Regions from separate parts of the Allorhizobium sp. DMC15 genome, predicted to be linked through region 2. Evidence: riboswitches for the same ligand, from Rfam matches in the RefSeq annotation. Region 2 holds a riboswitch; the other holds the start of a gene.

Region 1 (15,129 bases), on a different contig from region 2:
CAGCCGCAGAGCAGATCGTCGGCGAGGCGGTCGGGGCGCGCCAGCGCAAAGCCTTCGTCAAGGCGGTCCAGCTCACGGGCCTCTGGTCCTTCGGCCTCGCAGTTGCCAGCGTGTTCTTCTTCCTCGCCTTCGGGAACGCGATCATCGGTTTCATCACGACGGCTGGCGATGTCCGGGCGCTCGCCGAAAACTATCTGCCCTATGCGGCCCTAACCGCCCTGACCGGCGCGCTCGCCTTCCAGATGGACGGCGTCTTCATCGGCGCCACCTGGTCGTCGGAGATGCGCAACATGATGATCCTGGCGCTTCTCGGCTATCTCGCAAGCGTGGCCGCCCTCGTACCGCCTCTCGGCAATCACGGCCTGTGGATCGCGCTCAACGTGTTCCTGGCGTTGCGCGGCCTGCTGCTCCTGTCACGCTTGAAGGCAAAGACGGATCAGACCTTTGCCGTCAGCCAGTGATCCAGTCTGCTGTCGCGTAGCTCACGGATATTCGACACTCCCTCGCGGTCAAGCAGGGACGACAGGCCTCGCAAGATGCGCCCAGGCAACGCCGGCCCTTCATAGACCATGCAGGAATAGAGCTGGACGAGATCGGCACCGGCACGGATCTTCTCGAGCGCCGTTTCGGCCGACGAGACACCGCCTACCCCGATGATCGGCAGGTTGGGACCGACGCGCTTGCGCATGCGGGCGAGGACGGCCGTGGACTTGTCGAAGAGCGGCGCGCCCGAGAGGCCGCCGGCTTCGGCCGCATGCGTGCGGTCCGACAGGCCGTCGCGTGACAAGGTCGTGTTGGAGACGATCAGGCCGTCAAGATCATGGGCAAGCGCCACCTCGGCAATGTCGTCCATGCCTTCTTCGGTCAGATCGGGGGCGATCTTCAGAAACACCGGCAGGCGCTTGCCGGCGCGGATCGCCTCTTCCGAGCGAGCGGCGAGAACGGCCGACAGAAGCGCATCAAGGCTTTCCTTGGCCTGCAGGTCGCGGAGGCCGGGCGTGTTGGGCGAGGAAATGTTGGCGGTAAAATAGCCCGCGACATAATAGAAGCGGCGGATGCCGGCGACATAATCGGCGATCCGGTCGGTCGCATCCTTGTTGGCGCCAATATTGACGCCGACGATGCCGGGCCGGCTGCCACGTGCGGCGAGGCGTGAGAGCGCCGCTTCATGGCCGCCATTGTTGAAGCCGAGGCGGTTGATCACCGCGCGATCGCGCTCCAGCCGGAAGATCCGCGGCTTCGGATTGCCGGCCTGCGCCTTCGGCGTCAACGTACCGACTTCGGCGAAACCAAAGCCGAGCGCCAGCAGGGCATCCGGCACTTCCGCATTCTTGTCATAGCCGGCGGCCATGCCGAGCGGATTTTCGAACCGTATGCCCGCCACCGTCTGGATCAGACGTGGATCAGCGTTCGAACGGCAGGCCGGCACAAGGCCCGATTTCAGCGCCGCGATCGACAGGCCATGGGCCGTTTCCGCATCGAAGAGAAACAGGCCGCGCCGGCCGAGCGAAAAAAGATCGGGCATGATCACGCCTCCTGGAATTCAGCTGGGAAGACATGGGCGCCGTCGGACCCGAGCGGCAGCGGCTTTTCCCAGAGCACGGCATCGAGCGGCAGATCGGCGAACAGATGCGGGAAGAGATCGCCGCCCCGCGACGGCTCCCATTTCAACGTTTCGCCAAAGACGGTCGCGTCGACCGCCACCAGCAGCAGGTCGGCTTCGCCGGAAAAATGCAGCCGCGCCGTCTCGACAGCCTGGGCGCCCGTCGAAAAATGAATGTAGCCGTCCTTGCGATCGATCGGCGCCCCCTGGAAAACGCCCGTCTTTCGCGCGTTTTGCCATAATTCTCGCGGCACAATCTTGTATATGGTCTTCACCACGGCCCGGTTCCTCGCTGATGATCAGGCATCGGGCTGCGGTTTGCCGCAAACCGCCGCAAATGTCCACGCCAGGGCGTCCGTCATTCGGAGCAAAAGGAGGAGACGATGCGTTTTTCCAAGTTCCTGGGCCTGCCGCTCGCCACAGCCGTTCTCGCTTTCGCCGTGTCGACGTCGTTCGCCATCGCACAGGATGGCGGAACCGATCGCTATACACTGGAGAGATCCGAGAGCGGCTTTGTCAGGCTCGATCGCCAGACCGGTGCCGTGACGCTCTGCACCGAAACCGAGGGCACGCTCACCTGCCGGATGGGCGCCGACGAGCGGGCGGCCTATGATGCCGATCTCGCCCGGCTGGAACAGCGCGTAACCGCGCTCGAACGACAACTCGCCTCCGCTCCTCGAGCCACCGGCGAACCTCTTCCGAGCGATGCCGAAATCGACCGTTCGATCGGCATCATGGAGCGCTTCATGCGCGCCTTCTTCAACCTCGTGCAGGAGTTTCGCAGCGAAGAGGCAAAGCCTCTGCCCGACCGAACGTGACGCGTCGCCCATGCGTGAGCGTATTCCGTGAACAGCCCTTGCCTACAACCATTGTCTAGTGGCGCAGCAAGCGCTAAAAGATAAGAACGCGATCACGCGCAAATGACATCGCTCTTGGGAGGGGGCTTTGACATGGCTGCATCGACCTTCATCATCGCCGACGATCATCCGCTGTTCCGTGGTGCGCTGCGCCAGGCGGTCACCGGTATCGACGGCACCCAGACCATCATCGAGGCCGGCGATTTCGAGGCCGCGCGCAAGGCGGCGGCAAGCCATCCGGACGCGGATCTGATGCTGCTCGATCTCGCCATGCCCGGCGTTTCCGGCTTTTCCGGGCTGATGTCGCTCAGGGCCGAATTCGCCAGCCTGCCGCTGGTCATCGTCTCGGCCACCGACGATCCCGTCACCATCCGACGGGCACTCGAACTCGGCGCGTCCGGTTTCATCTCGAAATCGGCCGGGATCGAGGATATCCGCGCCAGCATCCAGTCCGTGCTGGAGGGGGATATTGCCACCCCGGCCAGTTATGCCGGCGGGCAGGAGACCGACCCCGACGTCGCCGATCTGATCAACCGTCTGCGCACGCTCACGCCGCAGCAGAGCCGCGTGCTCGGCATGCTGGGCGAGGGGCTGCTCAATAAGCAGATCGCCTATGAGCTCGGCGTCTCGGAGGCGACCATCAAGGCGCATGTGTCCGCGATCCTGTTGAAGCTCAAGGTGGACAGCCGGACCCAGGCCGTGATCCAGCTCGGCAAGATCAACATGGCCATGGTGGCTTGATCCGGATTCGACCCGAGGATTTTATTCCTTTTTGCTTTACTCGCAGGCCCTGCTCCAGTATTGTTCTTGCGATTGCCGGTTAGGATCATTCGACCTTCCGGCGCCGGGTGGGGCGCGAAGATGCTTTCGCATGACAGCATATGGGCCGCGATTGACAGGCTGGCGGAGCAGCACGCGCTGACGCCGTCCGGTCTCGCGCGTCGTGCCGGTCTCGACCCCACCTCCTTCAACAAATCCAAGCGCGTCGGGGCGGACGGGCGGATGCGCTGGCCGTCGACCGAGTCCATCTCGAAGGTGCTGGAGGCAACCGGCGCCAGCCTCGACCAATTCATGCGCTACGTGTCCCCGGAAGGCCTGCGGACGCGCCAGATTCCCGAAGGCTCCTTTCCGCCCCAGGCAAGCTCGATTCCCTTGCTCGGCATGGCACAGGCCGGTGCTGGCGGCTTTTTTGATGACGGCGGCTTTCCTGCCGGCCAGGGGTGGGATCTCGTCGAGTTTCCGGCTGCACCCGGCCGCAACAACGGTGTCTATGCGCTCGAAGTCCAGGGTGAGAGCATGAAGCCGCTCTACCGGGACGGCGATATCCTGATCGTCGAGCCGGGCGCACAGGTCAGGCGCGGCGACCGTGTCGTGGTGAAGACGCGCGAGGGCGAGGTCATGGCCAAGATCCTTGCACGCCAGGGCGCCAAGACAATCGAGTTGCAGTCCCTCAATCCCGAACATCCGCCGCGCAGTCTCGAGATGAGCGACGTGGAATGGGTGGCGCGGATCATCTGGGCAAGCCAGTAGGAATTGCGACCTATGCGACGCACCCTCACCTTGATCGCGGGCGTGGCCGGGCTCCTTCTCTGGGGCTTCCTGGTGGTCACCGCCGGCCAGAGCTTTCGCGAGGATCCGGTCGATTACGACATGCAGGATCTCGACGTGCCGGATCCCGCAGAACTCGACTTGCCGGATGTCAGTGCTGCGCCTGGGGTCCCGGCAGCGCCCCCGACAGAGACGGCTGATCTCAAACCCCGGCGCCAGGTGCGGGCGATCGAGCCGCAGCAATTCGCTTCGCCCGCCTTTGCCGACACCGGCGATCTCGAACGGGTGGAGGCGCGGGCGCCGCTTGCCGACCCGCCGAAACGCGCCAAGGCCAAGGTGGTTCTGCTGCATCGACCGACCAGCCTGCAGGCAGGTGTCATCGGGTTCGGGGAAAGCCAGACGCTGAGGCTGGTCGACATCACGGCAACGGAACTTGATCGCAGCTGCCGAGATGCCACGAACGCCACCTGGCCCTGCGGGGTGATGGCCCGCACACAGCAGCGGCTGTTCATCCGAAACCGCTCGCTCGCCTGCGAAACCTCAAGCACCGCCTGGCAGGGCGAAATCCGCACACGGTGCTGGATCGGATTGCAGGACGTGTCCGCCTGGCTTGCCAAACAGGGCTGGGCCGAGGCGGAGCCCTCATCCTCTCTTGCCCCACTGACCGAACTCGCCCGCGCCGAAAGACGCGGGCTTTTTGGTGAGGCGGTGCGCTAGAGGTTCTCCTGCCCGCGCACAGACCCTGCCGTTCCACCCTGCCCGGTGTGATGAAAGGACGGTCACTTCGCTTGAAAGGCGGCCCGGCACTTCCTACTCTCTCGCGAGACACTGAAGCCAGCAACAGGAACAACACATTCATGACCAACCACGTCTCCCCGCAAGAGGCCCTGATCTTCGTCATGGTGATGGCGTCTGCGGTCGACAATGCCATGGCCGAGACCGAACTGGTGCGCATTGGCCAGTTGATCGACATCCTGCCGGTTTTCGACGATTTCGAGAAAGAGGACCTGCTCGACGTGTCGCAGCGATGCGCCAAGATCCTGGCCGGCCCGGAGGGTCTTGAGATCGCATTGGAGACGATCCGAGACGCGCTGCCGGAAGCGCTGCACGAGACGGCCTATGCGCTGGCCGTCGAAATCGTCGCCGTCGACCTCTCGGTCAAGCGGGAAGAACTGCGTCTCCTGGAACTGCTGCGTGACCGGTTCCGGCTCGACAAGCTCACCTGTGCCGCGCTCGAGCGCAGCGCATCGGCCCGATACCGGCGCATCTAGGTTCTTCGCGTCCGGAACCTCAATAAAGTCCGGCGGGGAAATAACGCAGATAGATTTCTTCGAGCCTGCCGTTTTTCGACAGGGCGGCCAGTCCGCTTTCCAGCGCTGCAGCAAGGTTTTGATCCTTGCCTGCGACCATCACGGTCATGCCTTCTCCCAGATGGGCTTCCGAAAGATAGGCACCGTCAAGGAAGACACAGCAATTGCCCGCCGCCGGGCTCTGCATCCAGAAGGAGAGTTGCAGCGCGTCGGCAAAAACGGCATCGATGCGCTTGTCGCGCATCGCCTGCATCATGCTGTCGCGATCCTTGAAGGGGACCGGGCGGATATCCGGAAAGAAAGCCTTCATCATCGCCGCATGGGCGGTGTTTTCGACCACGCCGACCGGTCGCCCAAACAAGGCCCCGGCATCGGCGCGGGTGAGCCGCTTCTGACGGTTGACCAGGAACCGTGCCGGCAGCAGCAGATAGGGCCTCGTAAAGCGGAACCGTTCGCGCAGCTCCGTCGTCACCGCCACACCCGCGAGGACCGCTTCGCCCTGCCCCGCATCCAGCGCATCCGCCAGTTGCTCATACGGCAGAGCCTGAATCTGACAGCGCGTCTGCATGGCGAGTTCTTCACACAGGGCACGGGCGAGATCGACATGGAAGCCTGAAAGTCTGTCCGCCTGATCGATAAAGTTGAACGGAGGGAAGTCCGTCGTCGTCAGGAAACGCAGGCGCAGCATGCCGCTGATGTCGGGCCGGACAAGCCGCTCCCGGGCGTCGAACAACACCGGCAGGTCTTCGGTCGCCCGCCCGTGCAAGGTCGCATCATCTTCAGACTGCCCAGCAGCCCCTTGCTGGGCCGGTGCATGCGTCGCCGACAAGGGTAAAACCAAGGCGAGCACAAGAATCCGTCGCCACAACCCGACAAAATCTAGGGATGAAACTTTAGCGCGCATCTCTATCATCTTCTACCGGGGAAAGTGGGGGCGTCATCGCGATCCGGTGATGTTTATCAGGTTGGTTTGGACGAGGGAATACGGCCCGCGGCTGATTGCCGTGCGCCAACCACCAGCGGTGAGTACACAAGACCCGGACCAGAGCATCGCTCCCGGTTCGGGCACCACGGCGTCGCTTCGGGAAGAAGCCAGGCTTTTGCACACCCTCGGCATTTCGAAGCCGCTGCTGGCGCGCATGGCGCGCACCGCCATGCAGCGCGGAACGACGATCGAAGCCGAACTTCTGGCCAGCGGCGAAATCGACGAGGACGCGTATTTTGGCGGCCTCGCACGCATGTACGGCCTGCCTTTTCTGGCCGAGATTCCCAGCGAACTCGTGATCGATCACCGCGCCATCGACAGCCAGCTCGTCGAGCCGCGCATGCTTAGGCTGCATCATCCCGATCGTCCGCCGGTCATGGCGATCGTGCCGACCATCACCCAGATCGAGAGCATGGGTGCAAGGCTGAAACGCAGCGGGAGCCTCATCGAAGCCTGCGTCACCACCACACCTTCGGCGATCCGGCGGGCGGTCTGGCGGGTCGGCGAAGCACGACGGGCGCACAACGCCGTGCACCGGCTTTTCGACACGGCGCAACCGCTTTCTGCGCGCCTGGTAGTAACAGGAGATCAGGGTTTTCTCGCCGGTCTCTTGCTTTGCGTCGCGACCATCGCCGCGACCGTGGCACCGCATGTCAGTCTCGACCTCGCCCATTTCCTCGTCTCGGCCTTCCATCTCGGCGGCCTTGCCCTGCGTGTGTTCGTTGTCGCTTACGGTCAGAACCAGCCGCGGACAATAAAATCCGAGGACGGTGCCGGACCGTTGCCGGTCTATACGGTGATGGTCGCGATCTATCGCGAAGCGGCCGTCATCCCGCAATTGCTCGCAGCGCTCGATGCCCTCGACTGGCCCAAAAGCCGCCTCGACATCAAGCTGGTCTGCGAAGCGGATGACGAAGACACGCTGGCGGCCATCCGCGCGGCGCGACCGGGACCCCATGTCGAGGTGGTCGAGGTTCCCGCCATGGCTCCCCGCACGAAACCGAAAGCCCTGACCTATGCGCTCGCCGGGGCGCGGGGCAGCTTCGTGACGATCTACGATGCCGAAGACCGGCCGCACCCGCAGCAATTGCGGGAGGCCTATCAGAGCTTCTGTCTCGGCCCGCCGGACCTCGTCTGCCTGCAGGCGCCGCTGGTGATCGCGAATGCCGGCGAAAGCTGGATCAGTGCGATCTTCGCGCTCGAATATTCCGCCCTGTTCCGACGCCTTCTGCCCGCGCTCGGCTTTCATCGGATGCCCCTGCCGCTTGGCGGAACTTCCAATCATTTTCGCACGCGCGCTCTGATCGAAAGTGGCGGCTGGGACCCCTATAATGTCACCGAGGACGCCGATCTCGGCATGCGGCTCTACCGAATGGGCTACCGTGCCGCAACGCTGACGCTGCCGACATTCGAGGATGCGCCGGTGAGCTTCCGGGTTTGGGTCGGACAACGCACCCGCTGGTACAAAGGCTGGCTGCAGACCTGGCTGGTGATGATGCGACAGCCCGTCCGAACGGCACAAGAGATGGGCTGGATCTCCTTTGTCGTCTCGCAATTGCTTGTCGGCGGCATGCTGATTGCCGCGCTGAGCCATCCCGGCATGCTGGTCTTTGTTACGCTGTCGATCCTGTCGCTCATGCAAATACCGGCGCCGCAGCCCGGCGTGTTTACCTCCATGATGCTCGGCATCGACATCCTCAACATCATCGGCAGCTATGCGGTGTTCTTCGCGCTCGGCGCGACGCCGATGAGCGATCGCGAGAAGAAGGGCATGGGCTGGAAATGGGCGATGGTCCCGGTCTACTGGATGGGCGTGTCGCTTGCTGCGTGGAAGGCCGTGATCGAACTTCGGCTTCGGCCCTTCTACTGGAACAAGACGCCGCACAGCCCAAGCCGGGTGGCCATTGCTCAGCGCAAGAATTCTCTCGCCAGTCCCTCGTCTTCCTCCGAGAGATCGTGAGCGGCAGCCACGCGCGCGAAGGTGACCGCTGCGCCTGCCGCATCGAGGCGATCTGCAAGCCGCTCGGCGTGTTCCCGGTAGGGATCGTCGTTACCCGCCACGATCAACACTGCGGTTCCTGCGAGGTCGCCGCCCGACACGGCATCGAGAACCGGCATCGGTCGCAACAGGACCGCCCGGCGGACAACACCTGGATTGAGCTCGATCGCCGCCGCCAGCAGGTTGGCACCGTTCGAATAGCCGAGAAAGTCGGTCTTCTCGGGCAGCAAGCGGTAGGCCTCGACGGCCTGCTCGACAAAGGCGGAAAATGCAGCCGCTTCGGCACGGATATCCGCCTGGTCGAACTGCAGCGGCCCGAACCGGCGGAAGAAGCGGGCGACACCCTCCTCCGTTGCCCGACCGCGCAATCCGATCAAGGTCGCGGCCGGCAGCAGCTTGCGGCCAAGGGGCAAGAGGCTCGCCTCGTTGCCGCCGGTGCCATGCAACAGAACAAGCGTCGATCCGTCCGGGGCATCCGCTTCGTGGATGCGATGCACGAACGGCAGATCCCGATACAAAATGCGTGGCTCGCCCGGCAGGCCGAACTGCGGCAGCATGGGTACGATGTCCTCCCGACGGAGACGAAAATGGTCGGGAATGAACAGCTCGGTTCCCAGTTCATCCAACGACTCGTCGACCAAGAAGCCCTCCCCGTCATCGGTCGCAAGTTCGATCAATCCGCCGGCCGGTTCGCGGACATAGAGGGAATAGAAGTATTTGCGGTCGTGGACATTGACGGCATCGATCCCCTCGGCCGAGAGCGCCTTCACCTCGGCGTCGACAGCGGCGACATCCGGCAGGCGCAGCGCCACATGGTCGATGGCACCGGTCCCAGGGGCAGCCGGCCAGAAACCGGTCGCATCCCTCACATCGATGATCTGGCCGCTCTCCGAGGTCATTCTGGTGATGCTGCCCTGAGTGTCTGCCGCCACGAAGCCGCCGTGGCGGCTCAGAAACGCGGTCGTCTCGGCTGGATGCTCGGAAAGAAGCGTCGCGCCCCGCAAGGCGATGATCGCGTCGCCTATGTCGACACCTCTCAGGCCCCAGGGCGTGCCACCGGTAACCGCGCCGGTCCCGACCAGCTTGACGATGATGCCGTCCGGATCTTTCAGGCGCAGCACCGGCTCGCCAAATTCCATGAGCGGCCCTTCGGTGCCGATGCCGAACTGCAGCGCACGGGTCAGCCAGAAGCCGATTGCCGACGGACTGATGGCGAAGGCGATCTCACTCGCCGCACCATGGCCCACACGCCCCGGGGACCCGTCTTCCCAGGCGAGGAAGGAGACGAGCGAGCCGGGGCTCGCGACCGCATCGCCGTAAAAGAGATGCAGCTGTGCTGCATCCTCGAAACCGCCAGTGCGCTTGACGAGACGCAGGCCGAGAAAGCCGCAATAGAAATCGACATTGGCCTGGATCTTGCGGGTGATCGCCGTGATGTGGTGCAGGCCGCTGGTCATGCTCGTCTCCCTGTTCTACCCTCCCTTACAGCAAATCGAGACGAGGAAAAGACATGGTGACACTGCTCGGCATTTCGGGAAGCCTGCGCAAGGGCTCGCTCAACACGGCGCTGCTCAAGGCCGCGACAGAGATCAAGGGCGAGGGCTACACGCTGGAAGCGGCCGGCATTCAAGGCATTCCGCTCTATGACGGCGATCTCGAAGAGGCCGAGGGTATCCCGGCTGCTGTGACTGCGCTGAAAGACAAGATCATCGTCGCCGACGGCGTGATCCTGTTCACGCCCGAATACAACAACGGCATCCCCGGCGCCTTCAAGAACGCCATCGACTGGCTCTCGCGCCCGTCTTCCGACACGGCCAAAGTCTTCGGCGGCAAGCCCTTCGCCCTCGTGGGTGCCTCACCCGGCAACTTCGGCACGCTGCTCAGCCAGAATGCCTGGCTTAGTGTGCTGCACACGCTCGGCTGCCGGGTGTTTTCAGAGAAGCGGCTGATGGTGTCGCGGGCGCATACGCTCTTCGATGCCGAGGGTAACCTGACGGATGAGGCCACGGCCGAGCGGTTGGAGGATTTGCTGGCGGCGTTTGGGCGGTTTGCGGGGGAGAGGTAACCTCAGGCAGACAGAAAAAATCCGGAGGACAACAAGAAAAGGTTGAAACTGGCTTGAACTCAACCCTGCCCCTGCACAATGGCTCAGGGGAATGCAAAAAGGGGGAAACCATGCGCCTTATCATCCTAGTCCTTGCGTCTACCGTTCTGGCTGGTCCAGCGGCCGCAGAAATGAAAGCTAGTTTTGATTGGGGACCCACCTCAAAATGCTTCGACAGCAAGTCACCGCCTTTTCGAGTGTCGGGCGTTCCGTCTGGCACAGCCAAGCTCAGCTTTTCGATGACGGATTTGAACGCACCGGACTTCCGCCATGGCGGCGGCAAGGTGGAGTATTCCGGTCAGACCGACATCCCGTACGGCGCCTTCCGTTACAAGGGGCCGTGTCCTCCGCAACCGCATAAGTACCGCTTTACGATCAAGGCCCTGGACGCGAAGGGCAAGGAACTCGGCAAGACAACTGCTGCCAAGATATTCCCGTAGCCACGAGTGTTCCGCTAGCGGTCAAAGGACTGCTACATAACTCGTAGTCGATCCTCATGGGAGACAGCTGGAGCGGGTGAAGGGAATCGAACCCTCGTATTCAGCTTGGGAAGCTGCTGCTCTACCATTGAGCTACACCCGCGACGGGGAGAGGAATCCAACAGTTCGCCGCCGGTGTCAAGCGGCGGCGGCTGGGTTTGCCGGTGCCTTTGTTACTCCGGCAGGCGGAAATGCTTGGAGAGTTTCAACCCCTGCGCCTGGTAGTTGGAGCCGAGGCCCGTGCCGTAGAGGCCTTCGGGGCGTTCCTGCATGTGCTCGTAGACCAGGCGGCCGATGACCTGGCCGTGTTCGAGGATGAAGGGCACTTCGTGACTGCGAACCTCCAGCACAGCACGGCTGCCGGAGCCACCGGCCGGGGCATGGCCGAAGCCGGGGTCGAAGAAGCCGGCGTAGTGGACGCGGAATTCTCCGACGAGCGGATCATAGGGCGTCATTTCGGCGGCATAGAGCGGCGGCACGTGCACGGCTTCGTTCGAGACGAGGATGTAGAATTCATCCGGGTCGAGGATCAGTTCGTCGCGGCCGCGGCTGTGGAGCGGTTCCCAGAAATCCAGCACATCGTGGGCGCCCTTGCGGTCGACGTCGATGACGGATGTGTGGTGTTTGCCGCGATAGCCGATGAGGCCATCGGGTCCGGACCCCTTGAGATCGATCGACAGCGCGATGCCGCCGCCGGAGACGTTGGGCATGTCGCTCGCGACCAGCGTTTCGGCCTTGTGCAGGTCGAAAAGTTCGGCTTCTGCCAGCAGCGCATGACCGACGCGGAAGCGGATCTGCGACAGGCGCGAGCCACGCCGCACGATGATCGGGAAGGTGCGCGGGGAAATCTCCAGATAGAGCTTTCCCTTATAGCCGGCCGGCACCTTGTCGAATTCCTGCGCGTAATCGACCATCACGCGGGTGAAGATGTCGAGACGGCCGGTGGAGCTCTTCGGGTTCGCTGACGCCGAGATCTCGGCCGGCAGGTCCAGGCTTTCCATCAGCGGCACGATGTAGACGCAACCGGTCTCGAGCACCGCGCCGTTTTCCAGGTCGATCTCGTGCAGGGTCAGCCGCTCGAGCTTCTCGGCCACGGTGTGTCCCCGGCCCGGCATGAAGCTCGCGCGCACGCGGATCGCCTTGCCGCCCAACCGCAGATCCAGGCTCGCCGGCTGGATCTGGTCGTGGTCGAGCATGGCTTCGCTGATCAGCCGTCCCTGGCCGAACAAGGCGCCGATGGCGCGGTCCGCCAGAATGCCGGGTTTACTGGTCATTTTCTCTATCCTGTTTGGGCTCGACAAAACCAAAGCCCGCCAATTGACGCAAGGCCCGCGAAGGCGTAAGGCAGCCTTATCCCGTGGTGATTTGGCCGGTCGGCTTGCAGCCACGTTAAACAAGTGGCTAAATAGACCGGGTTACTTGTAAACCGGTCCGTTTTTCGCGACCGGTTTTTTTGTGTTCGAAAAGGCAACGGCATGAGCAAGAACTGGCGCCCGGCAACCCAACTCGTCCATGGCGGCACGCTGCGGTCTCCCTTCGGCGAAACCTCCGAGGCAATCTTCCTGACCCAGGGTTTCGTCTATGACAGCTCGGAAGCGGCGGAAGCCCGCTTCAAGGGTGAGAATGACGGCTATATCTACGCCCGCTATGGCAGCCCGACGAACGACATGTTCGAGAAGCGCATGTGCCTTCTGGAAGGTGCCGAAGATGCCCGTGCCATGGCGTCCGGAATGGCCGCCGTCGCGGCCGCCGTGCTCTGCCAGGTGAAGGCCGGCGATCATATCGTTGCCGCTCGTGCCCTGTTCGGCTCCTGCCGCTATGTCGTCGAGACGCTCGCGCCGCGCTACGGCGTCGAATGCACGCTGGTCGACGGCCGTGATCTCGCCAACTGGGAAGCCGCCATCCGGCCGAACACCAAGGTGATGTTCCTGGAAAGCCCGACCAATCCGACGCTCGAAGTTGTCGACATTGCCGGCGTGGCGAAACTCGCCAATCAGGTCGGCGCCAAGCTGATCGTCGACAATGTCTTTGCGACGCCCCTCTTCCAGAAGCCGCTGGACCTCGGCGCCCATGTCGTCGTCTACTCCGCGACCAAGCATATCGACGGCCAGGGCCGCTGCCTCGGCGGCATCGTCTTGTCGTCGAAGGAATGGATCGACGAGAATCTGCACGATTATTTCCGCCACACCGGCCCTGCCATGTCGCCGTTCAATGCCTGGACGCTGTTGAAGGGCATCGAAACCCTGCCGCTGCGGGTCAAGCAGCAGACGGCGAATGCCGCCGCGATTGCCGATTTCCTGGCCGAGCAGGGCGCGGTTGCCAAGGTCATCTATCCCGGCCGCAAGGACCATCCGCAGGCCGATATCATCGCCAAGCAGATGACCGGCGGCTCGACGCTTGTGTGCTTCGAGCTGAAGGGTGGCAAGGAAGCGGCCTTCAAGCTGCAGAATGCGCTCGAGATCATCAAGATTTCCAACAATCTCGGCGATGCCAAGAGCCTGATCACCCATCCGGCGACGACCACGCACAAGAACCTGACCGATGAGGCCCGTGCAGAGCTCGGGATCTCCGGTGGAACGGTGCGTCTGTCCTGCGGCATCGAAGACACGGCGGACCTGCTGGAAGACTTCGGTCGAGCGCTGAAAGCGCTTTGACACTCGGCGAACTTCGTCGAAATCCAAAAATATTCAGCCGCAGCTTGGACTGCGGCTGGCCAACCGGCCTTGACGCACACAGTTGCGACGTTATCCCATGCTATAGTTACACTTGACGCTTCGGCGCGTATTGTCGTCGTCGGAGTTTCATGTCGTCATGAACGCAGGCAGATTTCGCAGGGCCCAGGCATGTATCGCGCACTGACACGGGACATCGAGGTTCGGGTCGAACCTTACTATCTCGAGGAACAGTCCGACCCCGATGACAGCCGCTATGTCTGGGGTTACCGGATCGTTATCTCCAATCATTCGCGTTCGACTGTCCGGCTCACCCATCGCTACTGGCACATCACCGACCAGAATGGTCAGGTCGACGAGGTCAGCGGCCCCGGCGTTGTCGGAGAGCAGCCGCGGCTCGATCCCGGCGACAGCTACGAATATTCCTCCGGCTGCCCGCTCGATACGCCATCGGGCATGATGTATGGCAGCTATCGCATGGAGACGGACGACGGCGAGACCTTCGACGTCGATATCCCTGCTTTCTCACTGGACAGTCCGGGCATGCACCGAACGCTGAACTAGGACGGGTTGAGTTCAGTCTCTCCTGACGCTATCAGAACGGGGCATCCGCGATGATCAGCGAAAGGTAAACTAAGGCATGAAGCCCGACTTTCTTGTCACCCACAATGGTGGCTTCCATGCCGACGAACTCCTTTCCAGCGTCATCCTCACACGGCTGTTTCCCGAGGCGCGCATCGTGCGCAGCCGGGCGGCGGAATGGATCACGCCCGGGTCGGACCGGATCATCTACGACGTTGGCGGGCTCTACGATCCGCAGGCGCAGATCTTCGATCATCACCAGCGAGGCGCGCCGCTGCGCGAAGACGGCCAGCCCTACAGCTCGTTCGGACTGGTCTGGAAGCACCATGGCCGCGCCTATCTTGCCGCGCTGGGCGTGCCGGAAGCCGATATCGAGGTGGTGCATGGCGACTTCGACCGGAAATTCGTCCTGCCGATCGACCTCATGGACAATGGGGCGCTGAATCCCGCCAGCGCAGGGCCGCTTGCCGGGTTGACGCTGCCGAGCCTGCTCGAGACCTTGAAGCCAGTCTTCGACGAGAAAGATGCCGACGCCGAAGATCGGGGGTTCCAGGCTGCCCTTGCCATTGCGCGTAGCCTGGTCGAAGCGGGCATCGCGCAGCGGGCCGCAAAATCTCGGGCTGAGGCGCTCGTGACCGCCGCAATCGCCGAGACCGGCGACCGCCGGGTCCTGGAACTGCCTTATGGGATGCCGTTCCGCCCGGCGATCGTGAAAGCGGGTGCGGACCATCTTCTGTTTGTCGTTCACCCTCGCGATCGCGATTGGTGCATCACCGGCATCCGGCAGGCGGAGGAAGGGTTCGAACTGCGGGCCGATCTGCCGGCCGCCTGGGCAGGGCTCAGCAACGGCGACCTCGAAGCCGTCTGCGGCGTCAAGGGCGCCACCTTCTGCCACAACGGACGCTTCATCGCCGCAGCTTCCACCCGTGAGGCGATCCTCCGCATGGCGGATCTCGCCGTCAAAACGGCACTGGCCGAACAAGAAGTGAT
Region 2 (15,129 bases):
TTGTCGTCGGCGGTGGCTATGTCGGTCTTTCCGTAGCTGTTTCGATCAAGCAGGCCGCGCCGCATCTCGCCGTGGAAGTGATCGAAGCCGCGCCGGAGGACGCTTGGAAGAAGGATCCCAGAGCCTCCGCCATTATAGCGGCGGCGACGAAGATGCTCGACGTTTTCGGCCTATGGGATCGCATAGAGCCGGATGCACAACCCATCAACAAAATGATCGTGACTGATTCGAAGACGTCCGATCCCGTCCGCCCTGTCTTCCTAACGTTCGACGGCGCCGTCGATGACGGGCGTCCGTTTGCCCACATGATTCCCAATACCAGCATGGTCGCAGCCCTGCGCGATGCCTGCGCAGACCGGGGCATCACGATCCGTCACGGTTTGAGGGCGACCGACTTCAGAAACACCGGTCCGTTCGCGGAACTCACCCTTTCCGACGGCAGCAAGATGGACGCCAGACTTGTCGTCGCATGCGACGGGGTACGCTCGAAGCTGCGCGACCTCGCCGGCATCAAGACGGTAACCTGGCAATACGGGCAGTCGGGCATTGTCACGACCGTTGAACACGAGCGGCCGCATGAAGGTGTTGCGGAGGAGCACTTCCTGCCCGCCGGCCCCTTCGCCATCCTGCCGCTCAAGGGCAACCGCTCCTCTCTGGTCTGGACCGAACGCACGCAGGACGCAGATCGCCTGGTTGCATCGGATGACCTGCTCTTCGAAGCGGAGTTGGAACGACGCTTCGGCCACAAGCTCGGCACCATCCGCGCCACGCAGGACCGTCGCGCCTTCCCGCTCGGACTGACGCTGGCGCGCGCCTTCATCGCACCGCGGCTGGCGCTGGCCGGCGATGCCGCCCACGGCATTCATCCGATTTCCGGCCAGGGCCTCAACCTGGGCTTCAAGGATGTCGCCGCTTTGGCGGAGACGGTGGTCGAAGCCGATCGATTGGGGCTGGATATCGGCTCCGTCAACGTCTTGGAACGCTACCAGATCTGGCGACGGTTCGACACCTTCCGCATGGGGGTGACGACAGACGTTCTCAATCGCCTGTTTTCAAACGACATAACGCCAATCAGGGTGCTGCGGGATTTCGGGCTGGGCATTGTCGAGGGACTTCCGGCATTGAAGAACTATTTCATCCGGGAAGCAGCAGGATCTGCCGCGCACAATCGTCCGCGCCTGCTTGGCGGCCAGCAGATCTGAGCAGGTCGGTTCGCCGTCCGCTATCTCCGCTTAGATCGGCATCTCGAGCTTTCGCGCTTCGGAAACCAGCATGATGGGAATTCCGTCACGGATCGGATAGGCGAGCCTCGCCTTTTCCGACACGAGTTCGTTCTTTTCTCGGTCGTACTTGAGTATGCCCTGCGTCAGGGGGCAAACGAGGAGTTCGAGCATCTTCGGATCGACCAGACTGGTCGTCTTTTCTTCCATCACGAGCCTACTGAAGCATGGTATCGCCCTCGCCGAAGGTGCGGGCAAGTACGATTTCGGTGATGGCAATCAGCGTCTCGGCACGGGTCTTGAGATCCGGCGCCTCCAGCAATGCCTGCTTTTCCGCCGGTCCGAAAGGCGACATCATGGACAGCGAGTTCACCAACGTAATGTTGGATGCACGCTCGACACTTTCCCAGTCGGCTTCCAGCTTGTTGGCTTCAAGATAAGCCCGAAATGCCGAAAGAAGGCCGGACCGGTCGACCTGCGCCTCATCCTCGGAATGCGTAAGATCGGCAACGAACGGCGCGATGTGAAAGCTGCGATACGGCTTGGAGCTTGCTACCTCGTCCAACAGCCGGAACCGGCAAACGCCGGCAAGCGACACGATATAGCGTCCATCCCCCGTCTCGGTGAAGGAGGTGATACGGCCAATGCAGCCGACGGGCGCCAGTGCCGGACGCTCCGGCAGAATATCCGCCTGCACTTCGGTGAGTGCCGGCTGAATCATGCCGATGAGACGGTTCCCCGCCATAGCCGCATCGAGCATGGCGAGATATCGCGGCTCGAAAATATTGAGCGGCAACTGCCCGCCCGGAAGGAGCAGGGCGCCCGAAATCGGAAAGACAGGCACCGTTTCCGGGAGATCCTCTGCGGTTAAATATCTGGCATTTCCCACTTGCATCGAAGCACATCCTGTCCGGAAGAGCCGGCGTTCATTCCTGCTTCTATCTGGTTCGCTTCGGCCAAAACTCAAGGCCGGGAGCTGCTCACGAAAACAGGATCGACGAGAGCTTGCGCCGCGCCATCACGGTCGCCGGGTCCTTCGGCCCCCAGACTTCGAAGAACTGCAGAAGCTGCTTGCGTGCACCGTCGTCCTCAAAGGACCGGTCGCGCTTCATGATGAGGAGGAGGTGTTCTGCCGCTTCCTCGCGGCGTCCCTCCACATTGCGAATTTTGGCGAGCTTCATCCGCGCCGCGTGGTCATCGGGATGGAGCGACAAAGTGTGTTCGAGCGCGACGGGATCGCCAAGTTTGCGCGCCTCCTCGATCTGATCGAGCCGCTTCAGAAGAGCCTGAACCTCCGGCGCTTTCGAGAGCTCCTCAGGCAACTGGGTCAGAAGCTCGCGCGCACGCTGGTGCTGATTGGCGCCGATCATGCAATCGGCCATACCGGCGATCGCCTGTATGTTGTCAGGGTCTGCCTGCAGGACGGCAGCAAACAGCTGGGCGGCACCGTCGATGTCACCTGCCGTGAGAAGGCCGGCAGCTTCGTCGAGAACAGCCGCGATTTCGGCAGCCTGATCAGCGCCCGCCGGGCCGGCGATCTTGTCGATGAATGCTTTCACCTGGCTCTCGGGCAACGCTCCCATGAAGCCGTCGGCAGGGCGGCCGTTGACAAAAGCGACGACGGCGGGGATTGACTGGATGCCGAGCTGTCCGGCGACCGAGGGATGGTCGTCGATGTTCATCTTGACCAGCTTGACGCGTCCGCCGGCTTCCTTGACGGCCTTTTCGATCACAGGCGTCAGTTGCTTGCAGGGCCCGCACCAGGGCGCCCAGAAATCGACGAGAACCGGCTGGTTGCGCGATTCGTCCATGACGTCGCGGGCAAAGTTTGCCGTCGTCGTGTCCTTGATCAGATCGCCTGAGGGGGAGTTGGCCTGAGGAGCGTCACCGAACTGTGCCTTGGCCGTCATGGTCTGGTTGCCATATCCGCCATATGGATTGCCGTACTCACTCATCGTCTATCTCCCGCCTGTGTTGCGACCTCGATAAGCCGCCATGCTTGCCGTTAAGATCGTATGTCAGGCCGTTACTTTCAAGACAAGCGGCGTGTGCCCGGTGGCCTCCATGAAGCGGATCAGATCGTCCCGCGCAATCGATGTGGTCGCATCGTTGGAAAGAGGATGGCAGTTGATGACCTCATGCTCCATCAACTCGCTGTCGAGGATGAAGGTGACGTTCTTACCCGTATCGTTGATCGCGCCGAATGCCGTCACGGAACCCGGAGCGACACCGAGATACTCCATCAGCTTCTCAGGCTTGCCGAAGGACACCTTGCTGGCCGCACCGATAATCGTATGCACAGTCTTCAGATCAACGGAGGCGTTCTCCTCGACGGTCAGCAGGAAGAAGTTGTCCTTCTTGTCCTTGACGAAAAGGTTCTTCGTATGACCTCCGGGGATCTCGTCGCGCAGGGAAACCGACTCAGCGACCGTGAAGACGGGCGGGTGCGTCTTGGTGGTGTACCCGATTCCGAGTTCGTCGAGGAAACGGAAGAGATCAGCGGCGGTTCTGGTTGTCGTCATGTTTGTCCTCACTGTGAATTGTCGGGGGCACCGACAGTGCGACTATCAGATTTTCTCCACAGCAATAGGTCCAGGACCGACCTCGCGCAATCTTTTCAGTGCTCGAAAAGCCCGGAAAACCTGAGCTTTGTCAGAGCGTTGTCTGGTTTTGGATTTTTTTTCGCGCCGATCCGTCATTTCCCTGTTGCATTTGAAAATCGGTTGGGCCATATAGCGCCCGTCGCCGCAAGACGGACGGCCCACGATCCAGACACTACCCCAGGATCGCGGTTGATGAGCGGGTGTAGCTCAGGGGTAGAGCACAACCTTGCCAAGGTTGGGGTCGGGCGTTCGAATCGCCTCACCCGCTCCATTTTCTCCGGAAGTGATTGCAAGATTGGCTGGACACCTCAGGGCGTCGCGTTGTCTATTCTGCCGAAACATCGGGAGATATGGCATGGCAGGACGTCTGGCAGGAAAAGTGGCGATCATTTCGGGCGGAGCGACCGGGATGGGCGGCGCATCATCTAGGCTGTTTGCGAGCGAAGGTGCCAAGGTCGCCATCATCGATCGCAACAAATCTGCAGCCGAGGAAACAGCACACATCATTCGTTTAGCGGGTGGCGTTGCTGAGGTTTTCCAAGCTGATGTGTCGGATGAGCATCAGGTGAATGCGGCGGTCAGGGCGGTAGAGGGGGCGCTTGGGCCTGCTACCGTGCTTTTCAACCACGCCGGGACCATCGTCATCAAACCATTCCTTGAAACGACTCTGGAGGAATGGGACTGGCTGCATGCGGTCAATGTCCGCTCGATGTTTCTCATGACACGTGCCGTTTTGCCGGGCATGATCGCGGCAGGGGGCGGCTCGATCGTCTGCACCTCCTCGATTTCGGCCGTCGCCGCGACCCCGATGGAGGTTCTCTATGACACCACCAAGGGTGCGGTGCACATGTTTGCGCGGGCGATCGCAGTTGAGTTCCGCGATCGCAACATTCGCTGCAATGCCGTCTGTCCCGGGTTCATCCGCACACCCCACGGGCTGCGGGAGGTAGCGGAACTGACGGCGCACGGTGTCGACGTCTCCGAAGCCGCGATTGCCGCTCAGCAGGGACGAATCGGCGAACCCGAGGACGTCGCGCGGGCCGCTCTATATCTTGCCAGTGACGACTCGCAGTTCGTCAACGGCGTGCACCTGTTCGTCGACAACGGCTTCACCGCCATCTGACCTCAGTTTTTTGAAAACACATAATCCGTTTCCTGGCGAAGCACCTCGCCGGGTCGCAGAATCGCGCTTGGAAAACCTGCATGGTTCACTGCATCCGGCCAGATCTGTGTTTCCAGGCAGAAACCGGCATAGGGACCATAGCGGCGCCCTCGGAGGCCGGGAACGGCAACATCGAGATAGACACCGGCATAGAACTGGATGCCAGGCTCTGTGGTCAGAACCTCCATGGCAACCCCGGAGTTGACGCTGCGCGCCAGTGCCACGCTGCGTTTACCGGTACGATGGTTTGAAAGGCAGAAATTGTGATCATATCCGAACTGCCCTGCCTCTGACTTGAACCGGATCGGCCGCATCTCGCGGAAGTCGAAGGCCGTGTTCTCGACGGATCGAATTTCGCCGGTTGGGATGAGCTTGTCGTCGACCGGTGTGTAATGATCGGCGGCGATCATAAGATCGTGGCCCAGTATGTCGGACCGGCCATCAAGATTGAAATAGGCATGATGGCAGACATTCGCGATCGTCGGTTTGTCGGTGATCGTCTCATAGACGGCTGCGAAAACTCCGCCTTCCTTTAACGCAAAGCTTGCCCTGGTCCGTGTGGTTCCCGGATATCCAGCCCGGCCATCGCGGTCGACGGCCTCCATGACGACAAAGTCGGATCCCTGGTCCAAAATCGTCCAGTTCTGACGCGCCATCCCGCCCGAGCCGCCGTGAAGATGGGTGAGCCCCTTTTCGTTCAGTTCCAGCTGGTAGTGAACGCCATCTATGGAGAAGCGGCCGTCACCGATGCGGTTGGCGCAGCGGCCGGGCGTTGCGCCGAAATAGGGCGAATGGTCGAGATAGCTGGCAAGATCCTCGAACCCGAGAACCAGCGGCGCATCGTGTCCCTCCAGCCGCAGATCCTGCAGGACCGCGCCGAAGGTGATGATCGAGGCCGTCAGGCCACCGCCCTTCAGCACAACCTTTTCGACCACCTCGCCGCCGGGCATCGTGCCGAACACCGTTTTTGTCATGTTTTTCTCCTCGCCTCGTATCTTAAAGTCTTTTCCGCACTATCGCGCCAGTTCACGCGCAGCAGTCTCCAGGCCGCGCAGTGTCAGCGGATACATCCGGTCACCGATAAGCCGCCGAATCAGGCCGACGGACATCGTATAGTCCCAATTCGCCTGCGGCATCGGGTTGATCCAGAGATACCGGCGAAAGTGGTCGGTCAATCGTGTGAGCCAGGCCGCACCGCTTTCGCTGTTCCAGTGCTCCACCGAGCCGCCGGGATGGGTGATTTCGTAGGGGCTCATGGCCGCATCGCCGACGAAGATCAGCCGGTAATCCGAGCCGAAGGTCCTGATGACATCAGCTGTCGGAATGGTATCGGCATGGCGGCGCTGGTTGTCCTTCCAGACGCGCTCATAGGGGCAATTATGGAAGTAGAAATACTCCATGTGCCGGAATTCGGAGCGGGCCGCCGAAAACAGCTCCTCCACCTCGCGCACATGGTCGTCCATCGAGCCGCCGATATCGAAAAACATCAGAAGCTTCACGGCATTACGCCGCTCGGCTTGTGTCTTCACATCCAGATAGCCGTGCTCGGCGGTGGAGCGGATCGTGCCGGCGAGATCGAGTTCCTCTGCCGCCCCTTCACGCACGAAGCGGCGCAGGCGTCGCAGCGCCACCTTGATGTTGCGCGTGCCGAGCTCGACGCGGTCATCGAGATTGCGGAATTCTCTGCTGTCCCAGACCTTCACCGCGCGTCGATGGCGGCTTTCCTCCTGGCCGATGCGCACGCCTTCCGGATTGTAGCCATAGGCGCCGAAGGGCGAGCTGCCGGCCGTGCCGATCCATTTGTTGCCGCCCTGATGGCGCTCCTTCTGTTCGGCGAGCCGTTTCTTAAGCGTTTCCATCAGCGTGTCGAAGCCGCCGAGGCTCTCAATCAGCTTCTTGTCCTCGTCCGAGAGGTGCTTTTCCGCCAGCTTGCGCAGCCAGTCATCGGGGATCGCGTGCTGATCGACACCATCCGCGGCCGCCTCGCCCAGGATACCGCCAAAGATCTCGGAAAAGACCCGGTCGAAGCGATCGATGAAGCGCTCGTCCTTCACCAGGGTGGTGCGGGCGAGGTAATAGAAGCCTTCCGGGTCGAAATCGACGAGACCCGCTTCCAGTCCCTCGAGCAGCGCCAGGTATTCCCGCAAAGTCACGGGAACCTTCTCTTCTTTCAGGCGCAGGAAAAAGGGCAAAAACATCGGACGAAGACGGCTCAGTTTACAGGCGGCGGCATCCTGTCACAGAGGACGCCGCCTGTCCCATCAAAATCCGCTGCCGGTTCTCATTACCCGTCAGCCTGCCAGATCCTTGCCGATCTCGTTCAGATCATAGGGCGTCATCTGGTAGATCTCGTTGATCCAATTGCCGAACAAGAGATGCGCATGGCCGCGCCAGCGATTGAGCGGCGTCAGCGTGTCGTCATTGTGCGGGAAATAGTTGTGCGGCAGCTTGATCGGGATTCCGGCCGTCTTGTCGCGGAAATATTCGTCGCCCAACGAAGTGGAATCGTATTCGACATGGTTGAACATGTAGAGCCGGTTTGCCCGCTTCTCCTGCACCAGGCACACACCCATCTCCTCGGATTCAAGCAGGATCTTCAGCTCCGGCACCTTCTCGATGTCTTCGCGACGCACTTCCGTCCAGCGCGACACCGGCACCTGGAAATCGTCGGAGAAGCCGTTGAGATAGACGGAGGACGGCGCGAGGTTGCGGTGGCGATAGACGCCGAAGGCCTTTTCCTTCAGCGGATGCTTCGGCACCTTGTGGAAGTGGTAGATCGCCGCCATGCCGCCCCAGCAGACATTCATGGTCGAATGCACATTGGTCTCGGTCCAGTCCAGGATTTCCTGCAGTTCCGGCCAGTAGGTGACTTCCTCGAAGGGCAGCGTCTCGACCGGCGCACCGGTGATGATGAAGCCGTCGAACTTGCGATCCTTCACCTCGTCCCAGGTCTGGTAGAAGGAGAGGAGATGCTCTTCCGGCGTGTTCTTGGCCTTGTGGCCACCGACACGCACCAGCGTCAGTTCCACCTGCAGAGGCGAAGCACCGATCAGTCGGGCAAATTGCACCTCGGTCTTGATCTTGTTGGGCATGAGGTTAAGCAGGCCGATCTGCAGCGGGCGAATGTCCTGGCGAATGGCCACGGTTTCGGTCATGACCCGCACGCCCTCATGCACGAGGGTTTCAAAGGCGGGCAGCGTATCGGGAATTCGGATCGGCATCTTACTCTCGACTTTCCTTTGTCACGGCGGTTCGAGACCGCGGAAACAAAAATACCGGCAGCTTCGATATCGCCACCGGTCCTCGGAAAGTCTCGACTTGCCTCGGCCCTTTAGCGACTTATTTTACGTGGCTGCAAGCCGACCGGCCAAATCACCACGGGACGAAGTGTTCTTTACGCCTGTCTCCAGTGCGAATCAATGGGCAGATCTTCCCTGCGCTATTGTCGGCAGCAACTCACCGCCATGCCGTCAGTTGCCCCAGACCACGGCTTCCTCATGCCTCTTGATGAGGTGCTTGAGGTCATTGAAGCTGGACCGCACGAAGCTTGCAAACTGCTCGACGGCGGGAGACCGGGCCGCATCAACACGGCGCAAGATGGCCAGCGCCCTGTCGGGATGCGGAATGTTGATTGGCAGGGCGGTGATTGTCTTTTCCTTGCGCTGGGCGAAGACCACACTGTGTGGCATGACTGTGAGCGCATCTGCAGCCTTCAGGTAGTTCACCACGCTGGCGAGCGAACCACCCGAATAGCGGATTCGGATTTCCGTTGCCCCGAAGGACAGGAGCAGAGCTCTCAGATCCGCAAGCAGCGGGCTTCCCGGCGGCGGAGCCACCCAGGCGTAATCCAGAAGGTGAAACGGCTGCAGTCGGCGCTTGAGGAGGAGGGGATGGGTGACACGGCAGGCAATCACGTTGCGGCCGGGCAGGATCTGCTGGAAAGCCAGCCCCGAGCCTTCATCGAGAATATCGATCGGGCAGATCGCAAGATCGATCTGGTCCGCCTTGAGGGCAGCACGCAGATCGGGAAAATAGCCATAGGACTGGTCGATCCGGACGTCCGGATGCGTCGCCTGGAACTCGGCGCACATGCCGGCAATCAGCGAGTCCATGAAGAAGGGGCTGCCGGCGACGCGCACCACGCCGCTCTTGCCAACCCTGAAACTCTCCATCAGATCGGAGGCCTTTCGCGAAGCCGCCAACATCGTAAGCCCATGTTCCGCCAACGCAATCCCGAGCGGTGTCGGCTGTAGCGGGCGCCGACCCTTGATGAAGAGCGGTTCGCCCACGCGCTTTTCCAGCATCGACAAGGTGCGCGACACCGCCGGCTGCGCGAGCCCCAGGAGGGCCGCACCTTCCGTCACGCCGCCCGTTTTGACCACGGCAGCCAGCTGGATCAGATGTCGCTCGTCAAACTTCATAACGGATTGTTATATTGGCACCTAAACAAATCATCAATCCTGCCTGAAAGCACTGCTAGCTTCCTCTCGACCAGCAATGCGGATTTGGGAGGAGATGCATGTCGCGGGCCGCAGACCTCATCACCTTTGACGAAGCGACCTCATCAGAGGCGTTCACCAGCCGCTTCGGCATGCCCGATGACGCGACCGCACGTCTGCTCTCCGCCGTGGTCTGTCATGTGCATGATGTCATCAAGGAATTTCGTCCGACACCGGACCAATGGCGCAAGGTCCTCGACTTCCTGACCGAAGTCGGCCACGCCTCGGACGAACGTCGTCAGGAATGGGTGCTATTTTCCGATCTCGTCGGCGCCTCTGCGCTTGTCGAAGAGATCAATTCCCGCCGTCCCCCGGGTGCTACCCCCAACACGATCCGCGGCCCCTTCTTCCGGACTGACACACCGGAGCGCGCACTCGGCAGTTCCATCTCGCTCGACGGCGCAGGCGAGCCGCTGCTGGTCGAGGGCCGCGTCGAAGATCTGGACGGCCTGCCGGTCACCACCGCCGAAATCATCACCTGGCAGGCGAATGCCGAAGGCTACTACGAAAACCAGCAGCCGGATCTCCAGCCGGAATTCAATCTGCGGGGCCTGTTCCATCCAGATCAGGACGGCAGGTTCCACTACCGTACGGTCCGTCCGGCGGGCTACGGCGTCCCCGGTGACGGTCCTGTGGGGCGGCTATTCGCCCAGGCGGGTTATCCGCTGCACCGTCCGGCCCATCTGCATTTCGTCGTCCGCGCCCCGGGTTTCGAGACGATCACCACCCACATCTACGACGCGGACGATCCAAGGCTTGGCGAAGACGCGCTGTTCGGTGTTCGGCCGGAATTGGTGCATTCGTTCGAGCAGACCCTGATCGACGGCAAGCCGGCCTCACGCGTCAACATCCGTTTCGTCATGGTCCGCGCCCGTCCCGGGAGGAGCAAATGAAGAGCTTCACCTATGCCGGCAACCCAGCCCGCATTCTCTTTGGTTCCGGCCGCAGCGCAGAGGTCGGTAGCGCCGTTGAGGCGCTGGGCTGCCGCCGCGCGCTGGTCCTGTCGACGCCTCACCAGAAGGCGGATGCCGAAGCCCTGTCGGAGCGCCTGGGTCCCCTCTCCGTCGGCGTCTTCTCAGGTGCCGTCATGCATACCCCCATCGATGCCACGGAGACCGCCCTGAAGGTCGTCCGTGACGCGGACGCCGACTGCGTCGTCTCCCTCGGCGGCGGCTCCACCACTGGGCTCGGCAAGGCAATTGCCTACCGCAGCGATCTGCCACAGGTCGTCATCCCCACGACCTATGCCGGCTCCGAAGTTACCCCGATCCTCGGCCAGACCGAAGGCGGCCGAAAGACCACGGTCCGAAACGCGAGCATCCTGCCGGAAGTCGTCATCTACGATCCGGAACTTACGCTCGGCCTGCCCGTCGGCATGAGCGTCACGAGCGGCCTCAACGCCATGGCCCATGCCGTCGAAGGTCTCTATGCCCAGGATCGCAACCCGGTCTCGACGCTGATGGCGCTCGACGGTTTGCGGGCATTCCGGGACAGCCTCCCGGTTCTGGTGAGAAGCCCTCGTGATCCTGATGCGCGGGCGGAAGCGCTCTATGGCGCCTGGCTTTGCGGGACCGTGCTCGGCACCGTCGGCATGGCACTGCACCACAAGATCTGCCACACGCTGGGCGGCTCGTTCGATACGCCGCATGCCGAAACCCATGCAGTCATGCTGCCGCACACGGCCGCCTTCAACGCCGAGGCGGCGCAAGCGGAACTCTCAGGCGCCGCCGAACTCTTCGGCGGTTCGATTGGCGCTGGTCTCTGGGACTTTGCCAAGTCGATCGGCGCGCCGCTGTCGCTCAAGGATTTCGGGCTCACTGAAGCCGATCTCGATCGTGCCGCCGATATCGCCACGGAAAACCCCTACTGGAACCCGCGTCCGATTGATCGGACGTCGATCCGCACACTTCTGCAACAGGCCTGGGAGGGCGTCAGGCCCGACTGACCGATGAGACATCTCGCGCGCTGCGCGCTCTTTGGGAGGAGAGACGATGATGGGAGGAAACATGATTACGCGACGCAAATTCCTGCAGACGACGGCAGCGGGCGGCGCCGTACTGGCGACCTCGGGCCTCGCGGCCCCTGCGATTGCGCAGTCAGCGGCGGTTAAGCTTGGTTATGTCAGTCCGCAGACCGGACCGCTCGCGGGCTTCGGTGAAGCCGACAAGTTCGTCATCGACAGCTTCCTCGCCACGACGAAGAAGATGGGTCTGAACTACGAGGTGATCGTCAAGGACAGCCAGTCAAACCCGAACCGCGCGGCGGAAGTCGCCAAGGAACTGATCGTCGACAACGAGATCAACCTGATGCTCGTCTCCTCGACGCCGGAAACCACCAATCCGGTCTCGACCACCTGCGAAGCCGAGCAGATCCCCTGCCTGTCGACGGTTGCCCCCTGGCAGCCCTGGTTCATCGGGCAGCAGGGCAATCCCGGCGACCCGGCAAGTTGGAAGCCTTTCAACTACGCTTATCACTTCTTCTGGGGTCTTGAGGACATCATCGCCGTCTTCACCGGCATGTGGGGCCAGATCGAGACCAACAAGAAGGTTGGCGGTCTCTTCCCGAATGACGGCGACGGCAATGCCTGGGGTGACAAGGTCGTCGGCTTCCCGCCGGTGCTCGAAAAGCTCGGCTATGGCCTGACCGATACCGGCCGCTACCAGAACCTGACCGACGATTTCTCTGCCCAGATCAACGCCTTCAAGCAAGCCGAGACAGAGATCCTCACCGGCGTGATGATCCCGCCTGACCTCACCACGTTCTGGAACCAGGCCAAGCAGCAGGGCCTCAAACCCAAGATCGCCTCGATCGGCAAGGCGCTGCTTTTCCCGCAGACCGTCGAAGCCCTGGGCGATGCCGGCCACAACCTCTCGACCGAAGTCTGGTGGACGCCGACTCATCCCTTCAAGTCCTCGCTGACAGGCGAGACGGCTGCCGATGTGGCAACTGCCTTTACCACCGCGACCGGTCGCCCCTGGACACAGCCGATCGGCTTTGCCCATGCGCTCTTCGAACTGGCGGTCGACGTCATGAAGCGTGCGGAAGACGTGACGGATGGCGATGCGGTAGCCAAGGCGATCGGCGAAACTAAGCTGGACACGCTGGTCGGGCCGATCGCCTGGAACAACGCCAACCTGCCGCCCTTCGCCCAGAAGAACGTCGCCAAGACGCCGCTTGTCGGCGGCCAGTGGCGCCTCAAAACCGGCGGCGGTTACGACCTCGTGGTCGTCGAGAACGGCCAGGCACCGAACATCCCGCTCGGCGGCAAGATGGAAGCGTTGGGGTGATTGCAGCGGATGCGACACCCCCCTCTGTCCTGCCGGACATCTCCCCCTCAAGGGGGGAGATCACGAAGAGGCTAGGCCTGCGCCAAGCAAACAGACGTCGAAAATGCGGGAAGTTGGCGCCGCTATCCGATCTCCCCCCTTGAGGGGGAGATGGTCGGCAGACCAGAGGGGGGGGTAACCCAGATGAGAACGGCAGATTTTTCCAAGAAAGCAGTGTCCATGCCGATCCTGGAACTGAATGGTGTGTCGAAATCCTTCGGGGCCCTCGTGGTCGCCGAGGATATCGGCTTTTCCGTCGAACCCGGCGAGGCGCTGGGTATCATCGGACCGAACGGCGCCGGCAAATCGACGCTGTTCAACCTGATCACCGGCAACCTCTCCGTCGCCAAAGGCACGGTTCATTTCGATGGCCGAGACGTGACCAATGTCCCGCCCATGCAGCGCTGCTTTGCCGGCATGGGCCGCACTTTCCAGATCCCGCAGCCTTTCGAGCGGCTGACGGTTTATGAGAACCTGCTCGTCGCCGGCGCCTTCGGCAGCGAAAGCAGCGAAGCGGACGTCGCAGAGTTCTGCGCCGAAATCCTGGTCGAAACGGGCCTGATCGCCAAGGCCAACCGCCCGGCCGGCAGCCTCACTTTGCTCGAGCGCAAACGGCTGGAACTCGCCCGCGCGCTCGCCACCAAGCCCAAGCTTCTGCTGCTCGACGAGATCGCCGGCGGGCTGACCGAGGGCGAATGCCGTCAGCTGGTCACCACGATCAAGCGCGTGCATCAGCGCGGCATGGCGACCATCTGGATCGAGCACGTGTTGCATGCCTTGAACGCAGTCGCCGAGAAGATCCTCGTCCTGAACTTTGGACGCGTCATCGGCCATGGCGATCCGCAGACCATCATGAATTCGCGCGAGGTGCGCGAAATCTATCTGGGCATGGAGGTCTGACAGATGAGCCTCATCGAAACGAAGAACCTCACCGCCTTCTATGGCGACTTCCAGGCCCTGTTCGGCGTCGATCTCGTTCTCAATCCCGGCGAGACGATCGCGGTCATAGGCGCAAACGGCGCCGGCAAATCGACGCTAATGCGCTCGATAGCAGGCGTGTTGCGCAACGAACCCGCAGCCATCTTGCATCGGGGCCAGCCGATCGGCGCGCTTGGTTCCCCGGATGTCATGGCCCGCGGCATTGCGCTGGTGCCGGAAGGCCGCCGGCTTTTCCCGTCGCTCACGGTCGAGGAAAACCTGCTGGTCGGTCGCCACGGCAGAAAGGTTGATGGGCCCTGGTCGCTTGAAACCGTATACGAGCTCTTCCCGATCCTGAAGGAGCGGCGCCGCAATCCCTCGACGGCACTGTCCGGCGGGCAGCAGCAGATGGTCGCGATCGGCCGCGCGCTGATGTCCAATCCCGAAGTGCTGCTCTGCGACGAGTTGAGCCTCGGCCTTGCCCCCGTCGTCATCAAGGACATCTACGCCGCCTTCCCGCGCATCCGGGAAACGGGTGCGGCCATCGTCATCGTCGAGCAGGACATTGCCCAGGCGCTGAAGGTCGCGGACCGCGTCTATTGCATGATGGAAGGCCGGGTCACGCTCGAGGGACGCCCGGCAGAGCTCGACCGCGCCGATATCCACGCGGCCTATTTCGGAGCGGAGCCCCATGAACTGGCTTGATACCATTTTCCAGGGCATTCTGCTCGGCGGGCTCTATGCTCTCTTCGCGGCAGGCCTCTCGCTCGTCTTCGGCATCATGCGGCTCGTCAATCTTGCCCATGGCGATCTCATCGTCTTCTCGGCCTTCCTGGTCCTGCTTCTCGTTTCGACGCTCGGGCTCAATCCATTCCTGGCGGCCCTGATCGCCGGGCCGCTGATGTTCGCGATCGGCTACCTGCTGCAATATCACCTGCTGAACCGCACACTCGGCAAGGACATCCTGCCGCCGCTGCTCGTCACCTTCGGCTTGTCGATCGTCATCCAGAACGGGCTTCTCGAGGCCTTCACCGCCGACAGCCAGCGCATCCCCGCAGGCGCGCTGGAACAGGCATCGCTCTCGCTGGGCGGCATCAATGCCGGCGTAATGCCGCTCCTGACCTTCGCCTCCGCGATCCTGGTCATCGTTGGCCTCAACCAGCTGATCTACAAGACGGCGCTGGGCCGTGCCTTCCGCGCAACCTCCGACGATGTCGTGACGGCCGGCCTGATGGGCATTCGCCCGAACCAGATCTTTGCCATCGCAACAGGCCTTGCCATGGTGATCGTCACCATCGCCGCGCTTTACCTCGGCACCCGCGCCAATTTCGACCCGACCGCCGGTCCGGCACGCCTGATCTACGCCTTCGAAGCGGTCATCATCGGCGGTCTCGGCTCACT

Evidence for each region. Region 2 has a riboswitch for S-adenosylmethionine ahead of metA (homoserine O-acetyltransferase MetA). Riboswitches for the same ligand answer to the same signal wherever they lie in the genome.
Region 1: it holds a riboswitch for S-adenosylmethionine, as region 2 does, so the genes downstream of both, ACT53S_RS02160 (O-succinylhomoserine sulfhydrylase) here and metA (homoserine O-acetyltransferase MetA) in region 2, are expected to answer to the same signal.

What each region holds. Positions count from the first base shown of each region.
Region 1 covers NZ_JBQUZB010000001.1:439,273-454,401, reverse strand. The annotation lists gene ACT53S_RS02235 (MATE family efflux transporter) at 1-461, shown strand, start outside; gene ACT53S_RS02230 (quinone-dependent dihydroorotate dehydrogenase) at 437-1,525, opposite strand; gene ACT53S_RS02225 (DUF952 domain-containing protein) at 1,528-1,881, opposite strand; gene ACT53S_RS02220 (hypothetical protein) at 1,987-2,421, shown strand; gene ACT53S_RS02215 (response regulator transcription factor) at 2,554-3,201, shown strand; gene ACT53S_RS02210 (S24 family peptidase) at 3,322-3,990, shown strand; gene ACT53S_RS02205 (thermonuclease family protein) at 4,003-4,725, shown strand; gene ACT53S_RS02200 (tellurite resistance TerB family protein) at 4,866-5,279, shown strand; gene ACT53S_RS02195 (transporter substrate-binding domain-containing protein) at 5,299-6,222, opposite strand; gene ACT53S_RS02190 (glycosyltransferase family 2 protein) at 6,341-8,263, shown strand; gene ACT53S_RS02185 (VOC family protein) at 8,212-9,759, opposite strand; gene ACT53S_RS02180 (NADPH-dependent FMN reductase) at 9,813-10,367, shown strand; gene ACT53S_RS02175 (YbhB/YbcL family Raf kinase inhibitor-like protein) at 10,478-10,846, shown strand; tRNA gene ACT53S_RS02170 (tRNA-Gly) at 10,915-10,988, opposite strand; gene ACT53S_RS02165 (2'-deoxycytidine 5'-triphosphate deaminase) at 11,059-12,159, opposite strand; SAM riboswitch at 12,233-12,311, shown strand; gene ACT53S_RS02160 (O-succinylhomoserine sulfhydrylase) at 12,361-13,539, shown strand; gene apaG (Co2+/Mg2+ efflux protein ApaG) at 13,729-14,121, shown strand; gene ACT53S_RS02150 (MYG1 family protein) at 14,198-15,129, shown strand, end outside.
Region 2 covers NZ_JBQUZB010000004.1:163,218-178,346, reverse strand. The annotation lists gene ACT53S_RS18500 (ubiquinone biosynthesis hydroxylase) at 1-1,202, shown strand, start outside; gene ACT53S_RS18495 (Trm112 family protein) at 1,233-1,430, opposite strand; gene ACT53S_RS18490 (LON peptidase substrate-binding domain-containing protein) at 1,438-2,115, opposite strand; gene trxA (thioredoxin) at 2,201-3,175, opposite strand; gene ACT53S_RS18480 (prolyl-tRNA synthetase associated domain-containing protein) at 3,239-3,742, opposite strand; tRNA gene ACT53S_RS18475 (tRNA-Gly) at 4,020-4,094, shown strand; gene ACT53S_RS18470 (SDR family NAD(P)-dependent oxidoreductase) at 4,179-4,946, shown strand; gene ACT53S_RS18465 (aldose epimerase family protein) at 4,949-5,959, opposite strand; gene ACT53S_RS18460 (vWA domain-containing protein) at 5,999-7,183, opposite strand; gene metA (homoserine O-acetyltransferase MetA) at 7,277-8,206, opposite strand; SAM riboswitch at 8,297-8,374, opposite strand; gene ACT53S_RS18450 (LysR family transcriptional regulator) at 8,456-9,406, opposite strand; gene ACT53S_RS18445 (dioxygenase family protein) at 9,505-10,377, shown strand; gene ACT53S_RS18440 (maleylacetate reductase) at 10,374-11,429, shown strand; gene ACT53S_RS18435 (ABC transporter substrate-binding protein) at 11,491-12,771, shown strand; gene ACT53S_RS18430 (ABC transporter ATP-binding protein) at 12,991-13,710, shown strand; gene ACT53S_RS18425 (ABC transporter ATP-binding protein) at 13,714-14,433, shown strand; gene ACT53S_RS18420 (branched-chain amino acid ABC transporter permease) at 14,420-15,129, shown strand, end outside.